One region of the Micromonospora sp. NBC_01655 genome, then DNA from elsewhere that is predicted to be linked to it. Evidence: predicted binding sites of a transcription regulator. Region 1 holds the regulator's gene; the other holds the start of a gene.

Region 1 (6,901 bases):
AGTTGCCGTACCCCTCCGACGACGTGGCGGCGGACCGCTACCTGGCCGCCGAGGCCGCCCTCGGCGCGGCCGGCTTCTCCTGGTACGAGGTGTCCAACTGGGCCCGCACACCGGCCGGCCGGTGCCGGCACAACCTGCTCTACTGGACCGGCGCGGACTGGTGGGGCCTGGGCCCGGGAGCGCACAGCCACGTCGGCGGGGTGCGCTGGTGGAACGTCAAGCACCCGAGCGCGTACGCGAAGCGGCTCGCGGCGGGGGAGTCCCCCGGCCTGGCCCGGGAGGTGCTCACGCCCCGCGAGGCGCACATGGAGGACGTGATGCTGCGGCTGCGGCTCGCCTCCGGCCTGCCACTGGACGTGCTGGACGCGCCCGGCCGGGCCGGCGCCGAGCGGGCCGTGGCGGGCGGGCTGCTCGACCCGGCCGGGTACGCGGCCGGCCGGGCCGTGCTCACCCTGCGCGGCCGGCTGTTGGCCGACGCGGTCGTCCGCGACCTGCTGCCCTGACGGGGTGACCCGCCCGGCCGGGGGAGCGGCCGGTCGGGGTCACTTGATCAGGCTGACGGTCATCGGGTAGCGGTAGGGGGTGCCCTCGTTCGCCTTGATGCCGGCGATGATGCCGAAGATGATGCCGATGATCATGGCGGCGAACCCGATCAGCAGGCCCACCAGGATGCAGGTGAGGATCCAGCCGATCAGGGCGATGACGGACCAGAGGAGCTGGAAGTTCAGCGCCGCCACCGCGTGGGCGCGGACCGTCGGCGACTGGTTGCCCCGGGCGAGGAGGGCGATCAGCGGCGCGAGCCAGCCGAGCACGCCGCCGCCGATGAACATCCCCGCCGCGCCACCGAAGTGGGCGACCAGGATCCAGGTCTTGTCCTCGTTGTTGGCGTAGCCGCCGGAGGGCGCACCGCCGGTCGGATATCCGCCACCCGGCGGAAAGCCGCCGGGAGGCGGGTAGCCGCCCGCCGAGGGCTGGCCGGCGGAGGGCGGCGGGTAGCCACCGGGCGGGGGATAGCCACCGGGAGGCGGGTAGCCACCGGGCGGCGGATAGCCACCGGGCGGGGGATAGCCGCCCACCCCGGGCGCCCCGGAAAGTGGCGCGGTGGGCGGCTCGTCCGGCGACGAACCGTACGGTGCCGACGGCGGGTTGGCCTCGGGCGGGTAGCCGCCGGAGTCGCCTCCGGGAGGGCGAGGTGGTTCAGTCATGTACGTCACGGTAGGTGCTGTCGGCAAGGAGGCACCAGAGCGACACTGGTCGGGTCCGAGGGGATGATCGGCTGGCGGAGCCGGCGCACCGCCCCGTCGCCCGGCTGCCGCCGCCGGGCCGACGGTCCGTCGGTGATCTTACCGACGGCGGGGCAGCCGACGTAGACTGGCACTCGTTACAGTCGAGTGCCAGGCTTCGACGACCGGCAGGCCGGCCCCGGGTGCCGCCACCGCGACGCCGGGCCCCGACGTGCGACAGGAGGTAAGGGGAGTGGGTCTCGACGACCGCAAGCTCGCCGTGCTCCGCGCGATCGTCGAGGACTACGTCGCCACCCAGGAGCCGGTCGGCAGCAAGTCCCTGGTCGAGCGCCACCAGCTCGGCGTCTCGTCGGCGACCGTCCGCAACGACATGGCGGTGCTGGAGGAGGAGGGGTACATCCGGCAGCCGCACACCAGCGCCGGGCGGGTGCCCACCGACCGGGGCTACCGGCTCTTCGTCGACCGGCTCTCCCGGGTCAAGCCGCTCAGCCCCGCCGAGCGCCGGGCCATCGAGCGCTTCCTGGTCGGCGCGGTCGACCTGGACGACGTGGTGCACCGCACCGTCCGGCTGCTGGCCCAGCTCACCCGGCAGGTCGCCGTGGTGCAGTACCCGTCGCTGGCCCGGTCCTCGGTGCGGCACCTGGAGCTGGTGCCGATCTCCACCACCCGGCTGATGCTGGTGATGATCGCCGACACGGGCCGGGTCGAGCAGCGGCTGGTCGAGCTGCCCGCGCCGGTCCCCGCCGCCGACGTCACCGACCTGCGCCGGCTGGTCAACGAGAAGCTGGTCGGCAGCCGGCTGTCGGAGACCCCGCCGCTGGTGCAGGCGCTGGTCGAGGAGTCGGCGGCGCACCTGCGCCCAGCCATGACCACGCTGTCCACGGTGCTGCTGGAGACGCTGGTCGAGCGGCACGAGGAGCGCATCGCGCTGGCCGGCACCGCCAACCTCACCCGGGGCGGCCTGCTGGACTTCCAGGGTTCGCTGCGGCCGATCCTGGAGGCGCTGGAGGAGGAGGTGGTGATGCTCAAGCTCATCGGCGAGGTCGAGTCGACCACCACCCGGGTACTGATCGGCGACGAGAACGAGATCGACAACCTGCGCGCCGCCTCGGTGGTGAGCACCGGGTACGGGCCGGGGGCGACCGCGCTCGGCGGCCTGGGCGTGCTCGGCCCCACCCGGATGGACTACCCCGGCACCATCGCCACGGTGCGGGCCGTGGCACGCTACGTGGGCGAGCTGCTGGCCCAGAACTGACCAGTCAGGGCCGACGGCCGGCTCCGGCCGCCGACCGGCGCAACGCGAGACGAACATGAGGACACGGAACGCAGTGGCCAGGGACTACTACGGCATCCTCGGCGTGAGCCGGGAAGCCTCCGACGACGAGATCAAGCGCGCCTACCGCAAGCTGGCGCGGCAGTTCCACCCGGACGTGAATCCGGACCCGGAGGCACAGGAGAAGTTCAAGGACATCAACGCCGCGTACGAGGTCCTCTCGGACGACCGGAAACGGCAGATCGTCGATCTGGGCGGCGACCCGCTGGCCCCGGGTGGCGGGGGCGCCGGCCCGGGCGGGCCCGGTGGGGCCGGCCCGTTCGTCGGCTTCCAGGACATCATGGACGCCTTCTTCGGCGGCGCGGCCGGCGGCGCGCGCGGGCCGCGCCCGCGTACCCGGCCGGGGGCCGACGCGATCCTGCGGCTGGAGCTGGACCTGCACGAGACGGCGTTCGGCGTCGAGGCGCCGATCACCGTCGACACCGCCGTGCTCTGCACCACCTGCTCCGGCGCGGGCACCGCCGCCGGCACCCACCTGGCCACCTGCGAGGCGTGCGCCGGCCGGGGCGAGGTGCAGTCGGTGCAGCGCACCTTCCTCGGCCAGGTGGTCTCCGCCCGGCCGTGCACGGTCTGCCAGGGCTACGGCACCACGATCCCGCACCCCTGCCCGACCTGCGCCGGCGACGGGCGGGTGCGCACCCGCCGCTCGCTGACCGTCAAGATCCCGGCCGGGGTCGAGGACGGCATGCGCATCCGGCTGGCTCAGCAGGGCGAGGTCGGTCCCGGCGGCGGCACCGCCGGCGATCTGTACGTGGAGATCCACGAGCGACCGCACGACGTCTACTCCCGCAAGAGCGACGACCTGCACTGCCGGGTGACCGTCCCGATGACCGCCGCCGCGCTCGGCACCCGGCTGACCATCAAGACGCTGGACAGCGAGGAGACGGTCGACGTCAAGGCCGGCACCCAGCCGGGCAGCACCCTGCGGCTGCGCGCCCGGGGCGTGCCGCACCTGCGCGGCACCGGTCGCGGCGACCTCTACGTCCACCTCGACGTGCGGACCCCGACCAAGCTCGACGCCGACCAGGAGAAGATGCTGCGCGACTTCGCCAAGACCCGGGGCGAGGAGGTCGCCGAGCTGTCCAAGCAGGGCGGCTTCTTCTCCCGGATGCGCGACGCGTTCAACGGGCACCCCTGACCCCGTCTTCCGGCCTCGCCGCCCCGGTTCCCCGCCGGGGCGGCTAGCCTGATCGTCGTGTCCGCGCCGCTGTTCCTGGTCGAGTCGCTGCCCACCGCCGACCAGCTCACCCTGGACGGCCCCGAGGGGCACCACGCCGCCACCGTGCAGCGGCTGCGGGTGGGCGAGGAGCTGCTGCTCGCCGACGGCCGGGGCGGCACCGCGTCCGCCGTGGTCACCGCCGTCGGCCGGGGCAGCCTGGAACTCGCCGTCACCTCCCGGGGGTACGTCGACGCGTCCGTGCCCCGGCTCGTGGTGGTGCAGGGCATCGCCAAGGGCGACCGGGGCGAGCTGGCCGTGCAGGCGATGACCGAGGTCGGGGTGGACGAGATCGTCCCCTGGGCGGCGTCCCGCTCGGTGGTGCAGTGGCGCGGCGACCGGGGCGTACGGGCGCGGGAGAAGTGGGCGGCCACCGCCCGGGAGGCAGCGAAGCAGGCCCGTCGGGCGTGGCTGCCGGTGCTGGCCGGGTCCCCGGACGAGTCCACCGCCACGGTGGCCCGGCGGATCGCCGGGGCCGCCGCCGCGTTCGTCCTGCACGAGGAGGCAGACGACCGGCTGACCACCGTGGAGCTGCCCGACGCGGGCGAGATCGTGCTGGTCGTCGGCCCGGAGGGCGGCATCGCCGAGCCCGAGCTGACCGCCTTCACCGCCGCCGGCGCCCGCCCCGTCCGCCTGGGCCCGTCGGTCCTGCGCACCTCCACGGCCGGCGTGGCCGCCCTCTCGGTCCTCTCCACCCGCCTCCCCCGCTGGTAACCCCCACCCCATTCGCCGATCTTGCAGTTGGGGTGGGGGTCAGGTGCGGAGGTATGAGGCGCCGTTGAGGTCGACCACCGTGCCGGAGGTCCACTCCGACTCGGGGCTGGCCAGCCAGTGGACGGCGGCGGCGATCTCGTCGGGGCGGGCCACCCGGTTGAACGGGCTCTGGGCGCGGATCGCCGCGCCCCGCTCGCCGGCCAGGTGCTCCGTGGTCATGTCGGTCTCCACGAACCCGGGGGCCACCGTGGCCACCGCGATGCCGTACGGGGCGAGGGCCACCGCGAGGGACTGGCCGAGCGCGTTCAGCCCCGCCTTGCTCGCCCCGTACGCCGGCTGGTCCGGCTCGCCCCGGAACGCGCCCCGGGAGGAGACGTTCACGATCCGCCCACCCCGCTCGCGCATGTGCTGGGCGGCGCACCAGGTCACGTTGGCCGCCCCGGTCAGGTTGGTCTCCAGCACCTGCCGCCAGCGCCGCTGCCAGTCGGCGTAGGACGCGCCGAAGACCGGGTGCGGGGCGTCCCGCTCGCCGTACACGCCGGCGTTGTTGACCAGCACGTCCAGCCCGCCGAGGCGGGCCGCCGCGTCGTCGACCATGGCCCGTACCGCCTCGGGGTCGGTCAGGTCCGCGCGGACCACGACATGGCCGTCGCCCGGCAGTTCGGCGCGCAGCCGCTCGGCCAGCTCCGCCGAGTCCCGGTGGTGGATCGCCACCCGGTCCCCGCTCGCCGCGAACCTCGCCGCCACCGCGCGCCCGATACCGCGCGAGGCCCCCGTCACCAGTACCGCCCGTGAAGTCACGGCGCCATCATGCCCGAGCCGGTCGGCACGCCTTACCATGCCCCGATGGGATCCGACTGCCTGTTCTGCCGCATCGTCGCCGGGGAGATCCCGGCCACCATCGTCCGGGAGACCGACACCACCCTGGCGTTCCGGGACATCTCCCCGAAGGCCCCGGTGCACGTGCTGGTCATCCCCAAGGAGCACTACGCCGACGTGGCCACCCTGGGCCAGGGCGACCCGGCGCTGGCCGGGGAGCTGCTGGCCGCGGCGGCCGTGGTGGCCGAGGACGAGGGGCTGCTCGGCGACGGTTACCGGCTGATGTTCAACACCGGGGCGTACGGGGGCCAGGAGGTCTTCCACGTCCACGCGCATGTGCTCGGCGGCGCGCCGCTCGGCCCGATGCTCTGCCGGTAGGGGGACGACCATGGTCTTCTCCATCGACGGCCGCCTGGAGCGGATGGTGCGGCGGGTCCAGGCCGACGGGCGGGTGCCGGCCGTGTCGGCCGCCCTGCACCGGGCCGACCGCCCGCTGTGGACGTGCGCGGTCGGCGGCACCGGCAACGACGGGGTCCTCGGCCCGGAGACGCTGTTCCGGATCGGCTCGGTCACCAAGACCTTCACCGCCGTGCTGGTCCTCCAGTGCCGCGACGCGGGCCTGCTCGACCTGGACGACCCGGTGGGCCGGCACCTCGACGTCCCGACGCACGGCGAGCTGACCGTGCGCCGGCTGCTGTCGCACACCTCCGGCCTGCAACGGGAGCCGCACGGCGACGTCTGGGACACCCTGGCCGCCCCCGACGTGGACGCGCTGCTGGCCGACCTGGCCCGGGCCGAGCGGGTGCTGCCGCCGGCCCGCCGCTTCCACTACTCCAACCTCGGCATGGCGCTGCTCGGCCAGCTCGTCGCGCGGCTGCGCGGCGGCACCTGGGCGGAGGTGCTCGCCGAGCGGGTGCTCGCCCCGCTCGGGCTGGCCGCCACCACCGACCGGCCGGGCCCGGCGGCGGCGACCGGGTTCCTGGTCGACGCGTACTCCGACGAGGCGCACCCGGAGCCGCCGACCGACTTCGGCGCGGTCGGCCCGGCCGCCCAGCTCTGGAGCACCGCCTCGGACATGGCCCGGTGGGCGGCGTTCCTGGCCGACCCGGCGGCGCTGGACCCGGCCGGCGCGGTGCTCGCCCCGGCCACCCTGGACGAGATGCGCTGGCCGCTGACCGTCACCGACGAGACGTCCTGGGGTGCGGGCTTCGGGCTGGGGCTGATCCTCGTGCCGCAGGGCGAGCGGGTGGTGCACGTCGGGCACGACGGGGCGATGCCCGGGTTCCTGGCCGCCGTCTACGGCCGGCGCGGCGGCGACGGCACCGCCGGGGCGATGGGCGCGGCGGTGCTCGGCTCGTCCGGGACCGGGGTGCAGGTGATGGACCTGCCGCACCGGCTGCTGGCGGCGTCCGCCGAGCACGACCCGGCCGACGTCGAGCCGTGGCGGCCGGGGGAGCCCGCTCCGGCGCACCTGCGCGGGATGCTGGGCCGCTGGTGGGGCGAGGGCTTCGAGTACGTCTTCGGCTGGCACGACGGGACCCTGCGGGCCCGGGGCGCGGACGATCCGGCCGGGAA
Region 2 (6,901 bases), 620 kb from region 1:
GCCGTCAGTCCGCCACCGGCCGGCACAGCAGCACGGTGGGCGCGCCGGCGACCCGGGTCAGCACCAGGCTCGCCGCCTCCGGGCCGGCCAGCCGCAGGTCCCGCCGCAGCTTCTCCGGCTCCAGCGCGGAGCCGCGCTTGAGGATCTCGACCCGGCCCACCCGGCGCTCGCGCAGCAGGGCGCGCAGCCGCTTGAGCGAGAACGGCAGCACGTCGGTGACCTCCAGGCAGCGGGCGAACGGCGTCCCGCCCGGCGCGTCGGCGTACAGGTAGGCGATGGTCGGGTCGGCGAGCGTGCCGCCCAGGGCGTCGGCCAGCTCGGCGACCAGGTGGGCGCGGACCACCGCCGGATCGGGGTCGTGGACGTACCGGCGGACCGGGCCGACCGCCGCCTCGACCGCGCCGGAGCCGGTGAGCTGGTGCCGGGTGACCCCCGCGGCGCAGGTGGGGGCCGGCTCGCGCAGCAGGGTGGCGCGGCGGGGGACCTCGGCGAGCCGGCCGCACCACAGGGCGGCCTCGACCAGGTCGCCGGCCACGCTCACCCACTCCGCCTCGGCGCCGACCGGGATCAGCGCGTGGTCGAGGCCGGGGGCCACCTTGACCACGGTGTGCGGCACCCGCTCGGCCAGGCCGGCTACGAAGTCCCACGGCGGCGAGTAGGCGTTCGGATCGAAGATCCGCCGCCCGGTGCCGGCCCTGCGGCGGGCCGGGTCGCAGAAGACCGCGTCGACCCGGGTCACGTCGAACGCCGTGGCGTCGCCGCACTCCACGGTGAACGCCTCGGCCAGCCCGGCGGCCTCGGCGTTCGCCGAGGCCATCGCGGCGGTCACCGGGTCGGCCTCCACCCCGTACACCCGGATGCCGGCACGGGCGGCGGCGAGCGCGTCGGCGCCGAGGCCGCAGCCCAGGTCGGCGAGGGTGCGTACCCCGGCGGCGTGCAGCCGCTCGGCCCGCCGGGCCGCGACCACCCCCCGGGTGGCCTGCTCCAGCCCGGCGCGGGTGAGGAACATGCCGGCGGCCTCCGGCCCGAACTTGCCGACCGCCCGGCGGCGCAGCTCGGCCTGGGTCAGCGCGGCGGCGGCCAGCCCGGCGGGCACCCCGGCCGAGCGGAGCGCCGCCGCCGCGGCCAGCGGGTCGCCGCCGGCCAGCCCGGTCGCCGCGGTGAGCGCGGCCGACCCCTCGGGGGTACGCAGGGCGGCGAACTGGTCGAGATCCACCGCTCCATTGTCCGGGTCCACCGGGAACGCCTGTCGGCGGTCGTCCCCGTCGTCCGGCCACCGTCATCGGCTCCGGGTGGGGCACCTGGCGGTCTCGGGCGGGCGGGCGGCCGCGACGTCCCGCAGCCAAAGTCGAATCTTGGGCGGTACGGCGTCGACGGGCCGGTCGGGGCGACACGACGGGCGACGCGTTGGCACTCTCCTTGACGGAGTGCTAGCCACGGCATAACCTGCGATTAGCACTCTCCCATCGAGGGTGCCAGCTTCCGGGCCCCGTGCCCGGGCGCTGAACGCCAGGCGGACCGGCACCCGCGACGACGGCCCCGCCCGGTGGCATGTGGCAGATTGACGCTGGTCGGCCCCGTCGACCAGCAACGAAACCAGTACCCCAGGAGGGTATGCCCGTGACTACCGCGACCAAGGTTGCGATCAAGCCGCTCGAGGACCGCATCGTGGTCCAGGCGAACGAGGCTGAGACCACCACGGCGTCGGGCATCGTGATCCCCGACACCGCCAAGGAGAAGCCGCAGGAGGGCACCGTCCTCGCTGTCGGCCCGGGCCGGATCGACGACAAGGGCAACCGCGTGCCGATCGACGTGAAGGTCGGCGACACCGTCCTGTACTCGAAGTACGGCGGCACCGAGGTCAAGTACGCCGGCGAGGAGTACCTGGTGCTCTCCGCCCGCGACGTCCTCGCGGTCATCGAGAAGTAACCAACCGATCAGTGTCACTGCCCCGGTCCGGCTCGCCGGGCCGGGGCAGTGACGCCTCGAAGGGACATTCATGGCGAAGATCCTTAGCTTCTCGGACGACGCCCGGCACCTGCTGGAGCACGGTGTCAACGCCCTCGCGGACACGGTCAAGGTCACTCTCGGCCCGCGCGGGCGCAACGTCGTCCTGGACAAGAAGTTCGGTGCGCCCACGATCACCAACGACGGCGTGACCATCGCCAAGGAGATCGAGCTCACCAACCCGTACGAGAACCTGGGCGCGCAGCTGGTCAAGGAGGTGGCGACCAAGACCAACGACGTCGCCGGCGACGGGACCACCACCGCGACCGTGCTGGCTCAGGCGATGGTCCGCGAGGGCCTGCGCAACGTGACCGCCGGGGCCAACCCGGCCGGCCTCAAGCGCGGCATCGACGCGGCGGCCAACAAGGTCTCCGAGGCGCTGCTCGACCGGGCCGTCGAGGTCGCCGACAAGGAGTCGATCGCGCACGTGGCGACGATCTCCGCGCAGGACGCCACGATCGGTGAGCTGATCGCCGAGGCGATGGAGCGGGTCGGCCGCGACGGCGTCATCACCGTCGAGGAGGGCTCCACCCTCGCCACCGAGCTGGAGGTGACCGAGGGTCTCCAGTTCGACAAGGGCTTCATCTCGCCGAACTTCGTCACCGACGTGGAGGGGCAGGAGGCGGTCCTGGAGGACCCGTACATCCTGATCACCACGCAGAAGATCTCGGCGATCGAGGAGCTGCTGCCGCTGCTGGAGAAGGTCCTCCAGAACAGCAAGCCGCTGCTGATCATCGCCGAGGACGTCGAGGGCCAGGCCCTGTCCACCCTGGTGGTCAACTCGATCCGCAAGACCCTCAAGGTCTGCGCGGTGAAGGCCCCCGGCTTCGGCGACCGCCGCAAGGCGATGCTCCAGGACATGGCGATCCTCACCGGCGCCGAGCTGGTCGCCCCGGAGCTGGGCTACAAGCTGGACCAGGTCGGCCTGGAGGTGCTCGGCACCGCCCGGCGCGTCGTGGTCGACAAGGAGAACACCACCGTCGTCGACGGTGGCGGGCAGGCCAGCGAGGTCGCCGACCGGGTCGCCCAGATCCGCAAGGAGATCGAGGCCTCGGACTCCGAGTGGGACCGGGAGAAGCTGGCCGAGCGGCTGGCGAAGCTCTCCGGCGGCATCGCGGTCATCAAGGTGGGCGCGGCGACCGAGGTCGAGATGAAGGAGCGCAAGCACCGCATCGAGGACGCCATCGCCGCGACCAAGGCCGCCGTCGAGGAGGGCACGGTGCCCGGCGGTGGCGCCGCCCTGGCGCAGATCCTGCCGGTGCTCGCCGACGACCTCGGCCTCACCGGCGAGGAGAAGGTCGGCGTCTCGATCGTGCGCAAGGCGCTGGTCGAGCCGCTGCGCTGGATCGCCCAGAACGCCGGCCACGACGGCTACGTCGTGGTGCAGAAGGTCGCCGCCCAGGAGTGGGGCAACGGCCTCAACGCCGCCACCGGCGAGTACGTCGACCTGGTGAAGTCCGGCATCATCGACCCGGTGAAGGTGACCCGCAACGCGGTCTCCAACGCCGCCTCGATCGCCGGCCTGCTGCTCACCACCGAGAGCCTGGTGGTGGAGAAGCCGGAGAAGGCCGAGCCGGCCGCCGCCGGGGGCCACGGCCACTCGCACGGCCACGGCCACCAGCACGGCCCGGGCTTCTGACCCACGCCGTAGGACACCGTTCAGGGCACGCCGTCACCCGACGGCGTGCCCTGACGCCTTTCCCGCGCCGGCCGATGCTCACGCAAGCGCCGCCCCGGTCATTCGGCGCGCCCGGCGGCCGGTCACCCCGTGGTGGGCGGGTCCGCGGGGCGGTCACCCGATGGTGAGCGTGTCGAAGGGCGGCGGCGGCCCGAGGTACGCGACCTCCGGCGCCAGCAGCACCGCCCACGCGGGCCGGAACGCCGGTGCCCGGCGGTCCAGCTCCGGCCGGAGGTGGCTGCGCCAGGGCCCGCGCCCGTCGTCGGCCAGCCACCCGGGCCACGAGTCGTAGCGCCGTTCGAGGGTGAAGCCGCCGGCGGTCGCCTCCAGCCGTAGGAAGATCCACTGCCCGTGCGCCGGGTCGGCCTCGGCCGTCCGGAGCCGGCGGACCAGGTCGCCGGCCTGGCGGAACGCCGCCCACCCGTCCTCGCCCGGGAGGCTGGCCGGGGCCGCCTCGCCCGGGTGCTGGCTGAGCGCGGTGTCGGTGACCTGGATGAGCAGCGAGCAGCGGCCGTCGCCGGCCGGGGCCCGGCCGCGTGCCCAGTCGACGAGCTCGGTCAGCTCGGGGGTGGGCGCCGGGGCCGGGCGGGGCGCCTCCGTGGCCCGCCGCATCGCCGTCCAGACCAGCCGGTCGTGCTGGTCGTCGCTGAGCACCCGGACCCGCCGGGGCGGGGGCCCGGCCGCCGCCGCCACCGCCGGTGGCCGTCCGCCCGGGGTCAGCCCGGCCCGGGTCGCCATCGCCAGGCCGGCGGGCACGTCGACCGGGCCGGGCCGGAGCCGGCCGAGCAGCCCGTCCAGCGCGCCCGCGTCGAGGGCGCGGTCGGCCGCGGCGGTGAGCAACCGGCCGGCGGCCTCGGCCACCTCGGCCCGCTCCGCCGCCTCGTCCGCGGGTTGGTAGCCGCCCCACTCGAAGACCACCTCGCCCAGCTCCCGCCGGGCCCGGTCGTCGTCGAGCACCGCCCCGGCGGTGTCCCGCAGCCCGTCGGGCAGCAATGGCTCCGGGTACGGCACCCGGGACCAGCCGCCGTCGTACCAGTAGGCGTAGCCGAGCTGGTCGGCCTCGGCGTGCCGGATCAGCTCGGGCCAGGGCAGCCAGGCGGGGGCCCCGGCGAGCAGGTCGAGCGGCGGGCTGACGCTCACGGTGTCGCTGTACTCGTGGTCGTAGCCGAAGAGCACCGCCCGGCCGCCCTCGACGCGCACCAGCCGCGCCCAGTTGCCCCCGTGGTCGTCGTGGTGGGCACCGTCCGCGTCGCACCAGTAGACGTCGTCGTGGCCGAGAGTGGCGAGCGCCGAGGCGAGCGCGCCCCACCGGGCCCAGAGCGTGTCCGGATCCGCGATGTCGATCAGCATCCGATGATGCTGGCAGAACAGTGGGACATCCGCCGCCGGCCGGTACGTGACCCGACGCCGCGCCCCGGGCGGCCGGGGCGCGGCGTCGGCGTGTGGCAGGCGCGGTCGTCAGGCGACGTTGCGCTGGGCCGGCATCGTGGACTTGTGCGGGCGGCCGAGGCGGGCCTCCAGGCGGGCCACGTCGACGCGGCTGTGCCGGCGGTCGGCCAGGTCCTCCCAGCCGACCGCGAGCAGCCGTAGCCGCTCCGCCTCGCTGAAGCCGCCCCAGACGCCGTACGGCTCACGGACGGACAGCGCGTGCGCGGCGCACTCGGCGCGTACGGGGCAGGCCCGGCAGACCGCCTTGGCGCCGGACTCGCGGCGCAGGCGGGAGGAGCCGCGCTCGCCGTCCGGGTGGAAGAACTGGGCGCTGTCGCGACCCCGGCAGGCGCCGAGCCGCTGCCAGTCCCAGAGGTCGACGATGGGTCCGGGCAGCCTGCGTACGTTCGACATCAGCACCCCTCCTCCCGCGCGGCACCGCGGAGACTCTCAGTTGACCGGTGTCCGGGCGGTGGGCCGCGCTGGCGCACCGATTCCGGCTCGGCTCCCGGTACCCCGGCTCTCGCCGGCTCACACTTCTGTGATCGAAAACCTCGGACAATGTGCGGCATATGCCCTATCTGTCGGAAAAGTTCGGAGGATTGCCGGGAACACCCACCCGACCCCACCCCGCCGTGGTCTGCTTCGGGTCGGAGAGGAGACCACAGTGCGTACTGTTCTCGTGTGCGTTCGGACGCCGCTCGCCGCGCAGCAACTGAACTCCGCGGCGGCCCGGCTCGGGCTGTCCGCCGCCGTCCGGACCGCCGTCTCCGATCCCGAGGTGATGTTGCGGCTGGCGGAGGGCCCGGCGGACGTGGTGCTCGCCGACACGGCGCTCACCCGGCCGGACAGCGCCGGATTCGTGCGTCGGGTGCTGGCCCGCGCGCCGCAGGCCGCGGTGCTGCTGTTCGGGGCCGAGGAGTCCGAGGCGGCTGCGGCCACCATCGGCGCCGGGGCCCGGGGACTGATCCAGGGCACCGACCACGACCTGACCAGCGCGGTGGCCAAGGCCCTGCTGCTGCTCTCCGCGCCGGGCCGGGCGACCCGGCACCGGGTGGCCGACCCGGCTCGGGACGCCGCGGCCGTCGGCGGCCAGAAGCGCCCCGCGTCGGCCGGCCGCGCCCCGAACAACCCCGGCCCGGCCTGGCCGGCGGCCCCGGAGGGGCCGGGCGGCGTGCCGGCGGTGGTGCCCGTGCAGCGGGGCGACGACGAGCCGGAGCCGACCGGCGGCGAGCCCGCGGAGCCGGCGAACGGCCGGCGGGCCGCCCCCGCCCGGGGCGCCCGGGGAGCGGTCGGCCTGACCGAGCGGGAACTCCAGGTGCTGCTCGGGATGGCCGAGGGCAAGAGCAACGCCGAGATCGGCCGGGAACTGTTCGTCTCGGAGGACACCGTCAAGACGCACGCCCGTCGGCTGTTCCGCAAGCTCGGCGCCCGCGACCGCGCGCACGCGGTGGCCGCCGGCTTCCGCGCCGGCCTGGTCGCCTGAGCGCGCCGGCAGGCCCGTTGCCCGGCCGGGCCCGGTCCCGCGAACCGTGGCACTCGCCCGTCGGGGCCGACCCGACCCGGCTCGGCCCCGCTCGACGCCGCGCTGTCGGACGGGTACCGCGAGCCCGCACTCGCACCTCGGGGAACGCGCGGGACCCGGGTCGGCTCAGGTGCCCGGTTCGGTGTCGTCCTCGGTGCCCTCGGTCAGGGTGTCGTGCACACCGTCGGCGTAGCCGCGCGCGTAGTCCCAGGTGACGTAGTGGTCCGGGTCCGGGTCGTAGGCCGGCTCGTGCACCCGGGGCC

The links. The regulator HrcA, encoded in region 1, represses chaperone genes, less so after heat shock. The targets are predictions, from matches to a motif close to GGTTNGCACNCTCNNNNNGAGNGTGCNAACC.
Region 2: the regulator HrcA is predicted to act here: its motif matches at 1,451-1,481, upstream of groES (co-chaperone GroES).

Annotation. Positions count from the first base shown of each region.
Region 1 is NZ_JAPEQF010000001.1:2,069,545-2,076,445, forward strand. It holds gene hemW (radical SAM family heme chaperone HemW) at 1-503, shown strand, start outside; gene OOK41_RS09905 (DUF4870 domain-containing protein) at 543-1,205, opposite strand; gene hrcA (heat-inducible transcriptional repressor HrcA) at 1,477-2,499, shown strand; gene dnaJ (molecular chaperone DnaJ) at 2,573-3,715, shown strand; gene OOK41_RS09920 (16S rRNA (uracil(1498)-N(3))-methyltransferase) at 3,773-4,507, shown strand; gene OOK41_RS09925 (SDR family oxidoreductase) at 4,547-5,308, opposite strand; gene OOK41_RS09930 (histidine triad nucleotide-binding protein) at 5,354-5,704, shown strand; gene OOK41_RS09935 (serine hydrolase) at 5,715-6,901, shown strand, end outside.
Region 2 is NZ_JAPEQF010000001.1:1,445,244-1,452,144, forward strand. It holds gene OOK41_RS06925 (methyltransferase domain-containing protein) at 5-1,216, opposite strand; gene groES (co-chaperone GroES) at 1,615-1,929, shown strand; gene groL (chaperonin GroEL) at 2,000-3,646, shown strand; gene OOK41_RS06940 (hypothetical protein) at 3,800-5,035, opposite strand; gene OOK41_RS06945 (WhiB family transcriptional regulator) at 5,144-5,527, opposite strand; gene OOK41_RS06950 (helix-turn-helix transcriptional regulator) at 5,781-6,599, shown strand; gene OOK41_RS06955 (DUF5319 domain-containing protein) at 6,765-6,901, opposite strand, start outside.